Regions from separate parts of the Spirillospora sp. NPDC052242 genome, predicted to be linked through region 1. Evidence: riboswitches for the same ligand, from Rfam matches in the RefSeq annotation. Region 1 holds a riboswitch; each other region holds the start of a gene.
The links. A riboswitch is a leader RNA that binds a small molecule or an ion and turns the genes downstream of it on or off. The one in region 1 is predicted to bind cyclic di-AMP.

Region 1 (5,322 bases):
ACTCGGACGGTGATTCGCTCTTCGTTCTTTACCACTGTGGTCAGGTGCCGTATTTGCGCCGCCTTCACGTCCGGCGGCACGGCCAGTCGGTGGATGACGCACTCATCGAGGATGGTCTCGTAGGTGGGGCCGTCGGGCCGCAGTAGCTCCTGCTGCCGGTGTTCGCGTGCCTCGGCCAGCCGTTCCGGCACGTAGTCCGGTGTCCCCTGGAGTTGATCGAGTTCGATCAGTGCAGCCAGAAACTCGCGAGTCTGTAGGACTCCCGGCATCGCGGTCTGGTCGTAGCTGCGGATGGTCTGGGCGCTGCTCTCGAAGTCGGCGGCGATCTTCTGACGAGGGCCCATGGACATGCCGTAGCCGTCCCACCAGCCCCGCTGTGCCGCCTCGCGGGCGAGGCGCAGGAGCCTCTCCTGCTGCTGAGGTGTGGCCTCGTAGATGTCGAGCATGGTCATGATGTCGGCGAGTTCCGGCCGGAGTTGGGCGTTCTCCAGCCGGGTGATCTTGGACTTGGACAGGTAGATGCGCCCCGCGACTTCCTCGACGGTCACGCCGCGCTCTTCGCGCAGCTTGCGCATCTCGACGGCGAGCCGTCGGCGACGGAGGTAGGCACTCGGCATTCCCGCTCCCCCTTGAACGGATGTCGGGCCGTGACGACCTGCGATCATCACGCTGCGTACAGATCAATAACTTTGTGCATCTGGTCAAGCCTCGCAACCGGATTGGTCACGACGAGGTGACCGTCTTCGAAAAAGTCCAGGTCAGAGGGTTGTCGGGTTCGAACATCCGGGCGAGCAAGTTCTGCACATTCAAGATTTGACGCGGCGAGAACCTGGTCGCCCGAAATCTGATCGCCCCGATCGGCTCTCCGGGGACGCCTTTCAGGCGGTTTCTCGTGCTCGGATGGTGACCTGCTGTGACGATGGGGTCGTGGAAGCCGGGGTGACCCGACAGATCCGCAACATCGTCTCCACCCGTGAACCGAGGTGATCGATCATGTCTTCGTCGCCGTCTCTGGAAGCCGAGCCCGCGCCGCTGCGCTGGCGGCGCTCGTTCCCCGGCGGTCCCGAACAGGCCCGCGCGGTCCGGCGGTTCGTCGGCTGCCTGCTGGCCGGCTGCCCTTACCTGGACGACGTCCTGCTCGCCGCCGACGAACTCGTCGTCAACGCGCTCCGGCACACCCGGTCCGGGGAGTGCGGCGGCCGGTTCGCCGTCGAGCTGGTGCACGCGCGGGACGGTGTCCGCGTGGCGGTCACCGATCAGGGCGGGCCGGGCGAGCCGGTATGCCGGAAGGCCGGGGACCTGGACGAGTCCGGGCGCGGCCTGCACACCATCGCCCTCCTCGCCGCGAGCTGGGGCTGGCACGGCGACGACCGGGGCCGCACGGTGTCGGCGCTGTTCGCGGGGGAGTGGTCGGCGTGAGGCGTCCGGCGGCCTGGACCCACGACCAGGTCCATCAGCGGGTCCGCTCCGCGATGTCGGCGGCGATGCGCGCGGACGACCGGGCGATCGACGGGTTCGTCGCCGAGCTGGGCGAGGCGCGCCTCGACCCGCACACCCGGGAGTTCGTCCGGGAGGCGCGGCGGCTCGCGCTGGCCTGCACGGCCGCGCTGACCTGCGTCCTGTCGGCGCACCGGCCCGGGAGCGACCCGAGCGGCGCGCCGATCTGCCGGGGGTGCGGGACGGCCGAGTGCCGGACGCTGCACGGGGTGGCCGACGTCCTGGCCGCCTACGCCGTCCGTCCGGCGCCCGTCGACCGGGCGGAGGCGTGGCGGCGGGCGGACGCCTGCCTGGGCGGGCGCCCGGTCCCGGTGTCGGTCGAGGAGTTCCGGGACGGCTTCATCGTGCGGCCCGCCGAGATCGCGGCCGACGACCTCAGCCCCGTGCTGATCGTGGACCGTGACACGGGCGCGCTGAGCCGGTGGCCCGCGATGCCGTCCGACCTGCTCGCCCGCGAGTACGGGCGCCGCCGGACGCCGGGCTGAGCGCGCCCGCCTGGCCGGACGCCACGCCCGTCGCCGACACGGTGGTCGTGCGCGGTGGTCGGCGGGTCAGAGGGGGCGTTCGGCGAGGACCTTGCGCAGCTTCTCCTGCGCCCGCGCCGCCTCCCGCGCCCGGTAGGCGATCGGCATGTACCGGAGCCGTTCGGGCAGCAGCGGCGTGCCGCGGCCGATGACCGCCCCGACGGCGCGCAGGCGGCGCTCGTCCGCGGCCGTCCAGGAGAGGCCGAGCTTGGCGCGGGCGGCGGGCGGCAGCGTGCCGACCGTGACGAGCCGGCCGAGCCTGCCCCCGACGAGGCTCAGCGGCGCCACCACCGGCCGCAGCCGCGCCGGGACGTTCGGGGGGACCTTGTCCATGCTGTCCAGGACTTCGAGCGCGACCCGGTGCGGGACGAGCGTGTTCTCGACCATGTCGTCGAAGTAGTCCCAGTAGTCGGCGATCGTCGCCGGGAACATCCGCTCGGGCACCCGCAGGATGCGGCCGAGGTCGAGGAACTCCTCGTAGACCTGCTTCTGCTCCTCGTCGCTCATCGGCTCCGGCGCGAAGTAGCGGGACGCGGTGACCGCGGCGTAGAAGCCGGTCAGGTGCACCCACGCCCACGGCTCCGCGGACAGCGCGTGGTGCCGGTTCCCGTCCTCGTCGACCGCGCTGAGCGGCTTGTGCATCTCCCGGAGGCGGCGGCCCTCGTCGATGGCCTCCTGCCCGCCGTAGACCCAGGTCTGCACCGACGCGAAGCTGCGCATGGCGCGTCCGACCGGGTCGGTGCGGAAGCTCGACAGGCGGTCCACCACGGTGCCGATCGCCGGATGCATGGACTGCAGGATGAAGACGCTGTTGCCGGCCACCGCCGAGCTGTACAGGCCCATCGTGTCCCACAGGATCGAGCCCGGCCCGAAGGGGACCGGTTCCCGGACGTTCTCCCGGGCCGGGACGATCTGCCCGGTCGCCGTCTGCCCGGTCGCCGTCTGCCCGGTCGTCATCTCCTCGGTCGTCATCTCCTCGTCATTCCTTCCGCGCACAGGGGGCTACGGGATAAGTTGAACGCGAATAAGCAGTCGCTTACAAGTCGCGTTCGCTGTGAGGTGCCGCATGAGCCGCCCACCTGGACTGACGCCCCGCAGAATCCCCCGGCAGGACCGCTCGCGCCGCACGGTCGAGGCGATCCTGGACGCCGCCACTCGCGTTCTCGCCGAGCGCGGGTACGACGGCGCGTCCACCAACCGCATCGCCGCGGCCGCGGGGATCAGCAACGGATCGCTCTACCAGTACTTCCCGAACAAGGACGCCATCATGGTCGCGGTGGTCGACCGGTTCGCCGACCACCTCACCGAGCGGCTCGGCGCCCAGATCGACGCCACGATGACCGAGCCGTGGCCGGTCGCCGGCCGCGCCCTCCTGGACGTCCAGATCCGGCTCTTCGAGGAGCACGCCGACCTGCTGCGCATCATCGTCGAGCAGATCCCGCGGCTCGGCCCGTTCGACAAGCTCGCGGGGCTGCAGCGGCGGCTGACCGACCTGGTCCGCGTCCAGCTGCTGCTGAACCGGGCCGACTTCCGCGAGGACCTGGACGTCGACACGACGCTGTGGATGCTGACCGAGATCGTCGGCTCGGTCTCGGTGCGGTACGTGCTCGACCGTCCGGCCGTCCCGCACGAGCGCATGGTGGACGAGCTCGCCGACCTGGTCATCGGCTACCTGCGGGGCTGACCGCGGCCGGGGCGGACTTGGCCTCCCCTTTGCGGTCTTTTGGGGCTTTGGTACCGTCATGCCCACATTGGCGCCCGGAGGGGCGCCCGGATCATCGATCAGTGTCCGCGTCACCCGGCACGCGTGCGTGCGGGTGGCGGCGGCGACGCCGAGTCCGCGTCCGCGCGGAGCCGGGGAACCAGCGCGATCGACGCCCGGACCGGCCGGTCCGCGTCGCTTCGCAGGGGTGAATCGACGCCTCGCCACGAGGCGTCGTAGGGCGTCTTCCATGCCCGAATCCGTCAGCTAACCCGGTAGGCGGCATGGAAGGAGCAGTCGTGACAGGTCGGCACGTCATCAAGACCAAATTCTCCGCCCCGCTGGCCGGGATGGCCCTCGCGGGCATCTTCGCCGGATCCCTCGGGCTGGCGTCCGCGGGCGGCGGCGAGGACCCCGGCGGCGGACCGCGAGCCGCGGCGCTCTCGGCGAACCACGCCGCGCCGTCGGCGGCTCCCAAGGAGCGCGAGAGCGGACCCCCGAAGCTCCCGGCCGACTGCAAGCCGGAGGAGGCCGCCGAGCTCGAGTACGACAACGGCCGCATCCCGGACGAGGAGCTGTGCCCGCTTCCGCAGGAGGACGAGTCGCTCCGGGCCGACGCGGCCGCGGCGTTCTACAAGCTGAACGCCGCCTACCACGAGCGGTTCGGCGAGGAGATGTGCGTCCGCAGCTCCTACCGGAGCTACGAGCGGCAGGAAGAGCTGTACGAGAGCATGCCCGCGGGCATGGCGGCGGCCCCCGGCAACAGCAAGCACGGCCTCGGCATCGCCGCCGACCTGTGCGGCGGCGTCGAGGAAGAGGGCACGCCGCAGTTCGAGTGGCTGGAGGACAACGCCGAGGACTACGGCTGGATCCACCCGGACTGGGCCTACAGCAACCCGTACGAGCCCTGGCACTGGGAGTTCGACGTCGGCCAGGACGACTGACGTCCCCCCGGCGCCCCGGCGGGCTCCGAACGTCCGGGGGCGGGCGGCCCCTCCGCTCGTCCCCGGGCGCCACGGGTCGGCGTCGCGGTCGGCGTTGCGCCCCGCCCCGACCGGTGCAAGAATCCGATTCGTGTGAGCGAGAATCAAGTTTCCGGCCGGTCGGACGACGTCGCGAGCCGCATCGCCCGGCGCACCCTGGCCAAGCGGGGCGAGGTCTACGCCGGGGAGGTGCGCCGCCTCCTCGACGCCGCGCTCGAGGTGATGCGGGAGCGCGGCACCGCGTCGCGCCCGCGCGTCGCCGACATCGTGGGCGCCGCGGGACTGTCCAACGAGGCGTTCTACCGGCACTTCCGCTCGAAGGACGCGCTGGTCGCCGCGCTGCTCGAGGACGGGACCGAACGCCTGCACGGCTACGTCGCGCACCAGATGGCCAAGGAGCCGACCCCGCAGGGGCAGGTGCGCGCCTGGGTCGGCGGGGTGTTCACCCAGGCCCGGGAGGAGATCGCCGCCACGACCCGCGCGGTCCTGTGGAACGCCGGGGCGCTCAGCGAACTGGCCGGGTCCAAGCCGCCCGTCGCCAGCGGCCGCCTCGCCGAACTGCTGCCCGGGCCGTTCCGCGAACTGGGCAGCGTCGACCCCCTCCTGGACGCCTCGC
Region 2 (5,322 bases), on a different contig from region 1:
ATGAAGGTGAAGCTGCACGCCTTCGTGTCCCTGGTCCTGGTGAGCGTGCTGACGGCCGTCGCCGTCGGGTTCGAGCCCGGCGACATCCCGGACGTGCTGATGTACGGGTTCGCCGACACGATCGGCGGCGTCGCGCTGCTGGTGGCGTTCGGCGTCATGCTCGGGCGGCTGCTGGAGGTGACCGGCGGCGCGCAGACGCTCGCGGACACTCTCATCGGCCGGTTCGGCGAGAAACGCGCCCCGCTGGCGCTGGGCGTCGCGTCGCTGCTGTTCGGGTTCCCGATCTTCTTCGACGCCGGGCTCGTCGTCTTCGTCCCGATCATCCTCACCGTGGCGCGGCGCTTCGGCGGGTCCGTGCTGTACTACGCGCTGCCCGCGGCGGGCGCGTTCGCCGCGATGCACGCGATCGTCCCGCCCCACCCCGGTCCCGTCGCGGCGGCGAACCTGATCGGCGCCAACGTCGGGCTCACGCTGCTCATCGGCCTCCCGATCGCGGTGGTCGCGTGGTACGTCGGCGTCATGCTGGTGTCCCGGTTCCTCGCCGCCAGGGTCCACGTGTCGGTGCCGGACGTCATCTTCGGCGAGGTGCGGAACGGCGACAAGGCCGAGGACGCCGACTGGCGGCCGCCGTCCTTCGGCACGGTCCTCGTCCTGCTGCTCATCCCGCTGGTGCTGATCTCCTTCAACACGGTGCTCACGACGCTGGTCGACAGCGGCGTGCTCGCCGAGGGCCAGGCCTGGGTCGACTACCTGAGCCTGCTCGGCATCACCCCGGTGGCGCTGCTGATCACGGTCATCGCCGCGATCCTGGTGCTCGGCCGCCCCAACGCGTCGATGGCGACCGTCAGCGGGATCGTCGACCAGGCCCTCGGGCCGGTGTGCGCGATCATCCTGATCACCGGCGCGGGCGGCATGTTCGGCGGGGTGCTGGAGCTCAGCGGCATCGGCGACGCGCTGAGCGGGAGCCTGTCCGACCTCGGCATCTCCCTGATCCTGCAGGCGTTCATCATCGCGACCCTGCTGCGCGTCGCGCAGGGCTCGGCCACCGTCGCGCTGACCACGACCGGCGGGCTGATCGCCGGGGCGGTCGCGGACGCCGGCCTCGGCGACGTCAAGCTGGTCCTGCTCGTGGTCGCCATCGCGGCGGGCGCGACCGTCCTGTCGCACGTGAACGACTCGGGCTTCTGGCTGGTGAGCCGCCTGTTCGGGATGGACGAGAAGACCACGCTCAAGACCTGGACCGTCCTGGAGACGACGCTCGGCCTGTCGGTGTTCGCGATCGCCTCGCTTCTTTGGCTGGTCGTCTAGTTCCGGTGGGGGCGGGCGCCGGTCAGGACGGGGCGCCGTGGCCGCCCAGCCGGCCCATCTCGTCGGCGACCTCGACGCAGATCGCGGTCATCGCGGCCCGCGCCACCTCGGACTCGCGGCCGGCGACGGCCTCGGCCACCACGAGGTGGAGCCGGCGCGCCTCCGGCTTGGGCCGCGCCGGCATCAGCCGGTGCCGCGTGCGCCCGCGCAGCACCTCCTCCACGACGTGGGCGAGACCGGCGAACATCACGTTCCCCGACGCCTCGAGCAGCAGCCGGTGGTAGGCGATGTCGTGCTCGAGGAACGTGGCCAGGTCGCCGGCCGCGCCCGCCGTCTCCATCGCCGCCCCGAGCTCGACGATCCGGTCCCGCTGCCGGGCGTCCGCGTACCGGGCGGCCAGCGCGGCGGCGGGCGGCTCGATCGCGGTGCGCAGCTGCGAGAGCTGGTGCAGGTGGACGTCCCGTTCCGGCCCGCCGAGCCGCCACCTGATCACGGCGCGGTCGAAGGAGTCCCACTCGTCCTCCGGCAGGACGGTGACGCCGGTGCGGCGGCGGCTGGCGACCAGCCGCATCGACGCGAGCACCTGCACCGCCTCCCGGGCGACCGTCCGGGAGACGCCGAACTCCTGCTGCACCCACTCCAGGTTGACCTTCGACCCCGGCTCGAGCGCCCCCGAGATGATCAGCGGTCCGAGCTTGGCGAGGACCTCCTCGTGCAGGGTCGGCATGCCCGCCAGCGTACCCGCGGGCGGCGCGGCGCCCCGGCCGCGATGTGGCCGTCCCGGGGCCGGCCGGTGGAGAGTGTGGGGGTCCCGTGCCGATCGGATGGAGGGGGAACGCCATGGCCTCTCGGACGCCCCGCGGCCCGTACGCGAAGTCGGCGGCGATCCGGCGCCGCGTGCTGGAGGCGTGCGTGGACGCCTTCGCGCAGACCGGCTTCTACGGCGCCACGATGAAGGACGTCGCCAAGCGCGCCGGCATCAGCTACACCGGGCTGCTGCACCACTTCCCCCGCAAGGAGGACCTGCTGCTCGCGGTGCTGGAGTTCCGCGGCGAACGCAGCGCCGGCCTGCTGGCGGCGGCCGGCGGGCGCGACCCCGCCGGGGAGCCGCTGCAGGCGCTGCGGGGCATGCTCGCGGTGGCGGCCGACAACGCGCACAGCCCGGGCCTGCTGGAGCTGCACTGCGTGATCTCGGGCGAGGCGACGTCGCCGCACCATCCCGCGCACGCCTACTACGCCGACCGCTACGGCAGGCTCCGCCGCTTCTTCACGGCCGCCTTCACCGCCCTGGACGAACGCGGCGAACTGCACTCGCGGCTTCCGCCGGAGACCCTCGCCACCATGACGATCGCCCTGCTCAACGGCCTGCAGGCCCAGTGGCTCTACGACCGCGAGACCGTCGACGTCCAGGACGGCCTGCGCGCGTTCCTGGCGTCCGTCGTCCCCGCGCTGGACGGGTGACCCGGCACCGCGCCCGGGTCCGGGGGCCGTCCGGAGACGCCGAAGGCGCCCGGCGGGATGCCGGGCGCCTTCGGGCGTGATCGGGGGATCAGGCGTAGTCGGGGTAGCCGTAGCCGACGACCTGGCCCTTGTCGCGGGTCTTCTCCTGGACGGAGTTGTCGACGTTGCCCTCGATGGTGCTGATGGTGCCGTCGCCGTTGTCCTTCTCGACGATGCCGACGTGGTCGATGGCGCCGATGTCGCCGCCGGAGCCCGCGCTCCAGTCGTAGAAGACGACCGCGCCGGGCTTGGCCTTCTGGCCCCAGCGGCCCTCGTCCTTGAACCAGCTCGCGTGCTGGACGGTGTAGGCGTCCCAGCCCATGTTCTTGACGCCGGTCTGCGAGCCGAGCCAGGACACGAACATGTCGCACCACTGGGCGCCCTTGTAGGCGTCGACGGAGAAGCCGCCGTCGCGGGCCGCGGTCGCCTCGGCGTGCGGCGTCGAGACGTACCAGTCGTGGAACTTGGTCATGTCGCCCGGGCCCTCCTCCTGGATGCCGACCTGCTCCTTGGCCAGGTCGATCACCTCGGACGCCTCGACGGCGCGCGGCGGGACCTTCCAGCCCTCGGCCTTGGCCTCGGCCGCGGTCATCGCGCCCGACGCCTCCGTCTTCGCGGAGTTCTGCGCCACCGCGACGGCGCCGCCGCCGGCCGCGCCGTGCGCCTCGGTGGCCGCGTCGGCCCCGCCGAGCGGGTGGAACGTGGCGAGCCCGACGGTGCCGGCCAGCACCGCGCCGACGGCGACGCCGACGGCCCGCTCCTCCGCGCTCAGCCGCTTGACGGCCGCGACGGGGGCCAGCCGCTGCACGGCGGACTGAGGGTTGAGACGCTTCACGGACTCGCTAATACGATCGAAACGACCGGTCATGCAGGGAATCTCCTTGTCTCCCATGGCGCCTACCGGGTTAGCTGACGGATTCGGGCATGGAAGAGCCCTACGGCGCGCTCGGGACGCGCCGATTCACCCCTGGTACTCGGGTCCCCGGCTCCGCTCGGCCCTCAGGGCCTCGTGCGGACTCGGCCTGCGCGCCGCGATACGGCGCTGGATTGTCAGATTTCGCTGAGCGATGGCTCTGGGATTTTCTGAGCGACTGCTCTGGAAGAGGCGCGCGTTCCTGGCGCGCGTCGCGTGCGTGATCCGCTCCGCGACGACGGCCGCATCCCTGGCACGGCCGACCGCAGCATTCGAACTGCTGCGAGGTTCAGGTTGAAGGTACCAACCATCCCCAGGAAAGCAAACCCGACCAAAAGCGATCTTTTCCCTGGTCAAGCAGCTTCCAAGGACTTACCAACACCCACCCGCAGGATGTTCTTCCCGATCTTTTCCCACCCGCCCCGATCCGCCCGGACACGGCCCGTTCCGCCCGCCTCCGCCGCCGTCCGGACGCGCGCAGGAGCCCGCGCAAACCGGGCCGACCGGGCGCTCCGACATCCCACGGATCACCGGAGGGCGTGTGACGGAGAGCACCACGGCCGAGCCGCGCGGCGGGCACGCGGTCCGGCGCCGGTGACGCCCCTCACCCCGCCGGCCCGTCAGCCGGTGAGGGCGGCGCGCTCGCGGGCGGCGCGGATCGCGGCGGACAGGCTCGCGATGTCGTAGGCGCCGTGGTGCCGACGCCCGTTGACGAAGAAGGTGGGTGTGCCCGCGACGGTGCTGAGGTCGGCCGACTCGACGTCCGCGGCGACGCGGGCGACGCCGGCGCGGGCGGCCATGTCCCGGTCGAAGCGGGCGACGTCCAGGCCGATGCGGGCCGCGTGCGCGCGCAGGTCGCCGGCGCGCAGGGCGCCCTGGTGGGCGAGCAGCGCGTCGTGCATCTCCCAGAAGCGGCCCTGGCGCGCGGCGGCCTCCGCGGCCTCGGCGGCGAGCTGCGCGTGGATGTGGACGTCGGTCAGCGGGAGGTGCCGCCAGACGTAGCGCACGTCGTCCCCGAACTCCGCGAGGAGTTCGCGGACGACGGGTTCGGCGCGCCCGCAGTAGGGGCACTCGTAGTCGCCGTACTCGACCATCGTCACCGGGGCGTGCCGCGGTCCGCGCACGTGATCGTGGTCGGGGTCGACGGGCACGGCCAGGTCGACGATCGCCTCCGCCTTCCCCAGCAGCGCGCGGAGCCGCGGCTCGGGCGGCAGGACGGCGATCACGGCGGTGACGAGCCGGGACGTCAGGAACGCGAGCACGAGCGTGCTCAAAATGCCGATCTTGGCGTCGTCCAGGTGCTCGCCGTGGAAGGCGTGCGTCGCGATGAGGAGGGAGACGGTGAACCCGGCCGCGGACAGCGTGCCGCCCGCGGTCAGCGCTCCCCAGCCGATCGGGATCCGGATGCGCCCGCGGGACGCGGCGGTGGTCAGCGCGGCCGCGGCGACGACGCCGAGCGGCTTGCCGACGCCGTACCCGATGAGCACGCCGAGGGTCACGGGCGAGGTGAAGGCCCGCGCCAGCTCCCCGCCGCCGACGTCGATCCCGGCGTTGGCCAGCGCGAACACCGGGACGATCACGTAGCTCGTCCACGGGTGGTA
Region 3 (5,322 bases), on a different contig from region 1:
CGCGCGGCGGGCGCGCGCCCCAGTAGACGCGGCCGTCCCGCTCCGCCAGCGGCGCGCCCAGCACGGGATGCTCGGGACGGTGCTCGGCCGCGGCCAGCGCCGCCGCGTGATCGCCCTCGCGGATCAGGTACGCGGCGACCGCCGCCATCGGGTTGGCGTCCTCGAACGACCGCGGGTCCAGCTCGGCGAGGTAGCCCGCCGCCAGGTCGAGGAACCGCGCCCGGTGGCCGGGGTCGCGGCCGCGCAGCTCCCGCAGGTACAGCAGCAGGTCATGGTTGAGGAACTTGACGTCCTTGGCGCGCTTCAGCCCGTGGGCGCCGCGGAGCGCGAACAGCATGTCGATGCGGCGGTGGATCTCCAGCCGGTCCGCGAAGTTGGCCAGCTCGGCGCGCCGGTTGGAGATCGACGGGCCCGCCGCGGCGTCCTTGACCAGCCAGTTGTAGACGCGGTGCGGGATCAGCGCGGTCCGCCGGGCCGCCAGGTACGCCTCGGCGGTGAACAGCAGGTCCTCGTAGTGGAGGCGCTCGACGAACCGCAGCCCGTGCTCGTCCAGGAACTCCCTGCGGTACGCCTTGTTCGTGGACAGCGTGTCGTACAGCAGATCGGGGTTCTCGCTGAGCGAACCGTAGACGGCGCTGCGCTCGTACAGCCATGGATACCAGGGACGCGTGCGGTTCTTCGCGTCCGGCGGCCGGTTCAGGAACACCCTCGTGCACAGCCCCGAGACCAGGTCGGCGCCGGTCTCCTCGCCCGCGGCGACCAGGTTGAGGCACGCGTGCCGGTCCAGCAGGTCGTCGCTGTCGAGGAACATGACGAACCGGCCGTCCGAACGCTCCACCCCGGTGTTGCGCGGACGGCCGCACCCCCCGGAGTTCACCGGCAGGTGCACGGCCCGGACCCGGCCCGGATGCGCGGCGGCGAGGCGTTCCGCGACGTCCCCGGTGCGGTCGGTGCTCGCGTCGTTCACGATCACCGTCTCCACGGAGCGCAGCGACTGCGCCAGCGTCGAGGCGACCGCCCGGGGCAGCCGCCGCGCGTCGTTGTAGGCGATCACCACCACACTGACATCCGGGCGCACCCGCATGGGCCTCCCTCCGCTACGCCGCGTGCCAGGGATTCCTTTCCAGGAACGGCGGAGGGAGGTCCAAGCGCGACCAAAGCCTGTCAATGGTTCGCATTACCGTGGGGACGCCGAAGGCGCCCGGCGGAGCGCCGGGCGCCTTCGTGATCGGCCGGTGCCGGTCGATCAGGCGTACTCGGGGTAGCCGTAGCCCACGATCTGGCCCTTGTCCCGGACCCTCTCCTCGACGGCGTTGTTGCTGTTGCCCTCGATGGTGCTGACGGTGCCGTCGCCGTTGTCCTTCTCGACGATCCCGACGTGGTCGATGTCGCCGATGGAGCCGTCCGAACCGGCGCCCCAGTCGAAGAACACGATCGCGCCCGGCTTGGCCTTCTGGCCCCAGCGGCCCTGGTCCTCGAACCACTTGGCGTGCGACACGGTGTAGGCGTCCCAGCCCATGCCCTTGACGCCGGTCTGCGCGCCGAGCCACGAGACGAACATGTCGCACCAGGCGGCGCCGTCGTAGGCGTCCACCGAGAAGCCGCCGCTGCTGGCGGCCTGCTCGGCGCGCGGCGTCGAGGTCCACCACTCGTGGAACTTGGTCATGTTGCCCGGGCCCTCTTCCTCGATGCCGACCTGCTCCTTGGCCAGGTCGATCACCTCGGACGCCTCGACGGCGCGCGGCGGCACCTTCCAGCCCTGGGCCTTGGCCTCGGCGAGGCTCATCGTCGACGCCGACTCGGCCTTCTCCGCGGTGTGCGTGACGGCCGCGGCCTTCTGGACGGTCGTGCTCGCGGCCTCGGTGGCCGCGCTCGCCCCGGCCATGGGGTTGAACACCGACAGCCCGACGGCGCCGGCCAGCACCGCGCCGACGGCGACGCCGACGGCCCGGTCCTCCGGGGTCATGCGCTTGATCGCGAGTTCGGGGGCCAGCCGCTTGACCGCGGACTGGGGGTTGAGGCGCTTCACGGACTCGGAAAGTCGATCGAAACGACCGGTCATGCAGGGAATCTCCTTGTCTCCCATGACGCCTACCGGGTTAGCTGACGGATTCGGGCATGGAAGAGCCCTACGGCGCGCTCGGGACGCGCCGATTCACCCCTGGAACTTGGGTCCCCGGCTCCGCTGCGGCCCTCGTGGACCTGTGCGGACTCGGCCTTCACGCCGCGCGTGCGGCGCTGGATTGTCGGATTTCTCTGAGCGACTGCTCTGAGGGGCGCGCGTGCATGGCGCGCGTCGCGTGCGTGGACCGCTCCGCGACCGGCGGCCGCGCCCCTGGCACGGCCGGTACAACGCGTGGATCGCGCTGCGAGATTCGGGTTGAAGGTACCAACCATCTCCGCGAAAGCAAACCAGGCCAAAATTGATCTTTTCCCTGGTCAAGTGGCTTTCAAGGACATCCCAACACCCACCCGCAGGATGTTCTTCCCGATCTTTACCGGCGGTCCCGGAACCCTTTCTCCACGGGGCCTACGGCGCACCGCCCCCGAACCCGCCCGAAGATCGACGGGACGGCCGGCGCGACGGCTCATCGCCGCCCACCGGCCGTCCCCGGCCCCACATCGTGTGCCCTAAGTCACATCACCGTATCGACGCAGGTCAGAGGCGGCGTCCGTCACTCGACCCGCAGCGCGAACAGGGTCGTGTCGTCCGCCGCCCGGTCGTGCTCCATCCGCGCCAGCACCTCGTCCAGCGCCACCTCCGGACGCCCCGAGCCCTCTTCGAGGATCCGCGTGAGCCGCTCGATGCGCTCGTCCAGGTCCGCGTCCCGCCGCTCCACCAGGCCGTCCGTGTACAGGAAGACCATGTCGCCCCGCACCAGCGGAGTCTTGATCGTCGTGTACTCCCAGCCCGGCATCGCGCCGAGCATCGGATCCCGGACGACCTCGAGCGGCGCGGCATGTCCGTCCCGCACGAGGATCGGCGGCGGATGCCCCGCGCACGTCCACTCCATGACGCCCCGGTCCGGATCGAAATGCCCCACGATCGCGGTGCCGGTCGCGGGCGGGTCCATCGTCCCCACCAGCTCGTTCAGCCAGCCCACCAGCCGGCCCGCCGGCTCCCCGGTGAACGCGAGCCCCAGCAGCCCGTTCCGCGTCCGGGCCATCGCGGCCGCCGCGGGCAGCCCGTGCCCCGCCGCGTCCCCGATCGCGAACAGGCCCCGTCCGTCCGGCAGCCCCCGCGTCGCGAACCAGTCGCCGCCGATCCGCGCCGCGCTCTCCGCCGCGAGGCTGCGCAGCGCGATCCGCACCCCCGGCAGCCGCTCCACCTCGCCCTCGTCCGGCAGGATCGCCCGCCGCAGCGTCACCGCGACCCGCCGCTCCTGCGCCGTCCGCGCCTGCTGCTTGAGCATCTGCCGCCGCGTGTCCGCCAGCGCCCGCTCCACGCCCCGCCGCCGCGTGATGTCCTGCGACACGATGTTCACCGACACCGGCAGGCCCGCGTCGTCCAGAACCGGCTCGGCGAACAGCCACAGGTGCCGCGGCCTCCCGTCCGCCCCGATCACCCGGTGCTCGGCCTCCACCGGTTCCCGCCGCGAGAACAGCGTCTGCAGGGCCTCCTCCACCAGCGGCAGATCGTCGTCGGCCACCACCTTCGGCAGATCGTGCGGCATCGGCGGCACCTCGTCCGGCGACAGCCCGTAGTTCGCGAGCATCTGCGGCGTCCACTCCGCCTCGCCCGTCACCAGGTCCCACTCCCCGAACCCCAGCTGCGCGAGCCGCTCGACCCGCTCCAACCTCCTCGCCAGCCGATCCTCCCGGCTGTGGTACCGCCAGACGACGCACACCCCCGTCGGCACCTGCACGCACCGGACGCTCATCCGCGACGTCCGCGACAGCCCGCTCTGCGCCGTCGTGTACGAGATCGACCCCCGCTCCAGCGTCCCCGCACCCCCGAGAACCCCCACGTACTCCTCGAACAGCCCCGTCAACGCCGCACCCGGGTCCGTCTGCAGCAGCCGACGTCCCGTCAGCTTCTCGGCACCCCGACCGAACAGATCCCTCGCCTGCTCGTTCAACTGCGCGTACAGGAAGTCCGCGACATTCCCCTCGGGCCCTCGCACCGGCACGAGATGCGCCGCCGAGTCCAACGCGCCGTCCAGCACGGCCCGCGCCACGGGATCGTCCGGCAACTCCGCGAGGATCTCCCGATCGCCCCCGGTGTCCTCCGCGGTGACCCGCCGCAGCACGTCCTCGGCCTCCGACACCACCGCCCGCCGCGTCCGCGCCACCTCCGCCCGCGGCGCCCGCCGCGCCGCCGCGACGGCCTCCGCCGACCCGGCCCCGACGTCCTTGACCACCAGCGCCGCCGCCTCGGCGAGCTCCATGTCCAGGTCGCGCGCGAGCCAGATCAGATGCTGCAGCGCCTCCCCGGGCGGCACCCCGAGCCTCCGCGCCAGCACGACCCGCGCCTCGGCCAGGATCGCGCGGTCATGCGCGGCCCCCCGCAGGTCCTCAAGGTCGGGCACCGCCGCGTGCACCCCCGGCGCGCGCGGCCCCTCCGCTTCGGCCAAGCCACTCCCCCGTTCGGCACAGCATGCCCCGAGAGAAAAAAGCTACATACGCCAGCGAAGGACTATTCGTCCCCTTCCGGGTCTCCTACCCGTATCTTTAACCCGGTTTTTCCTGGATGCCCGAACTCCACCACTTCCGGTGACCCTCCGGGGACCAACCCCTACCCCACCGAGTGACCCACGTCACACACCCCGACCGCCCGGGCCGTCCCACCGCCACCCTCGACCCTCGAATTCCCGGTACGCACTACCCCGCGGACTGCGCTAGAGTAATCAGCGCCCGCCCAGCCAGGCGGGCACCGGGACGTAGCGCAGTTTGGCAGCGCACTTGACTGGGGGTCAAGGGGTCGTGGGTTCAAATCCCGCCGTCCCGACAGAGCAGCAAGCCCTGTCGACCACGGAATCTTCCGAGGTCAACAGGGCTTCCGCGTTTCCAGGTCCCGCAAGCACCGCAATCTAGACGACCCGGAGCCGGGGACCATCTGGGGACCGCCGGGCTCCCAGGTGCAGGCTCAGCGCCTCCCCCGCAGCGTTGATCGAGGCCGCATCGGGATGCAGATACCGCTGTGTCGTCGACAGCGACCCATGCCCGGCGATCTTCCGCGGACATGCACCGGGACACCCGCATCCACCATCCAGGTGAGCCCGGTGTGCCGAAGGTCGTGACGCCGAAGGTGTTCGTATCCGAGCTTGGTCACCACCTCGTCCCAGTGGGTGGCGTCCCGGCGGTAGTAATACGACCGCCCCG

Region 2: another riboswitch for cyclic di-AMP. It lies ahead of AB0L25_RS18800 (CHAP domain-containing protein); the one in region 1 lies ahead of AB0L25_RS26170 (M15 family metallopeptidase).
Region 3: another riboswitch for cyclic di-AMP. It lies ahead of AB0L25_RS21975 (CHAP domain-containing protein); the one in region 1 lies ahead of AB0L25_RS26170 (M15 family metallopeptidase).

The regions. Positions count from the first base shown of each region.
Region 1 is NZ_JBFAUZ010000034.1:36,868-42,189, reverse strand. Features, by position in the region: gene AB0L25_RS26195 (helix-turn-helix domain-containing protein) at 1-617, opposite strand, end outside; gene AB0L25_RS26190 (ATP-binding protein) at 994-1,419, shown strand; gene AB0L25_RS26185 (SUKH-4 family immunity protein) at 1,416-1,982, shown strand; gene AB0L25_RS26180 (oxygenase MpaB family protein) at 2,049-2,993, opposite strand; gene AB0L25_RS26175 (TetR/AcrR family transcriptional regulator) at 3,088-3,705, shown strand; cyclic di-AMP (ydaO/yuaA leader) riboswitch at 3,842-4,019, shown strand; gene AB0L25_RS26170 (M15 family metallopeptidase) at 4,023-4,667, shown strand; gene AB0L25_RS26165 (TetR/AcrR family transcriptional regulator) at 4,800-5,322, shown strand, end outside.
Region 2 is NZ_JBFAUZ010000021.1:67,790-73,111, forward strand. Features, by position in the region: gene AB0L25_RS18785 (GntP family permease) at 1-1,308, shown strand, start outside; gene AB0L25_RS18790 (FadR/GntR family transcriptional regulator) at 1,331-2,035, opposite strand; gene AB0L25_RS18795 (TetR/AcrR family transcriptional regulator) at 2,149-2,769, shown strand; gene AB0L25_RS18800 (CHAP domain-containing protein) at 2,858-3,643, opposite strand; cyclic di-AMP (ydaO/yuaA leader) riboswitch at 3,689-3,816, opposite strand; gene nhaA (Na+/H+ antiporter NhaA) at 4,342-5,322, opposite strand, start outside.
Region 3 is NZ_JBFAUZ010000026.1:51,152-56,473, reverse strand. Features, by position in the region: gene AB0L25_RS21980 (CDP-glycerol glycerophosphotransferase family protein) at 1-1,084, opposite strand, end outside; gene AB0L25_RS21975 (CHAP domain-containing protein) at 1,247-2,062, opposite strand; cyclic di-AMP (ydaO/yuaA leader) riboswitch at 2,075-2,228, opposite strand; gene AB0L25_RS21970 (PP2C family protein-serine/threonine phosphatase) at 2,676-4,574, opposite strand; tRNA gene AB0L25_RS21965 (tRNA-Pro) at 4,875-4,948, shown strand.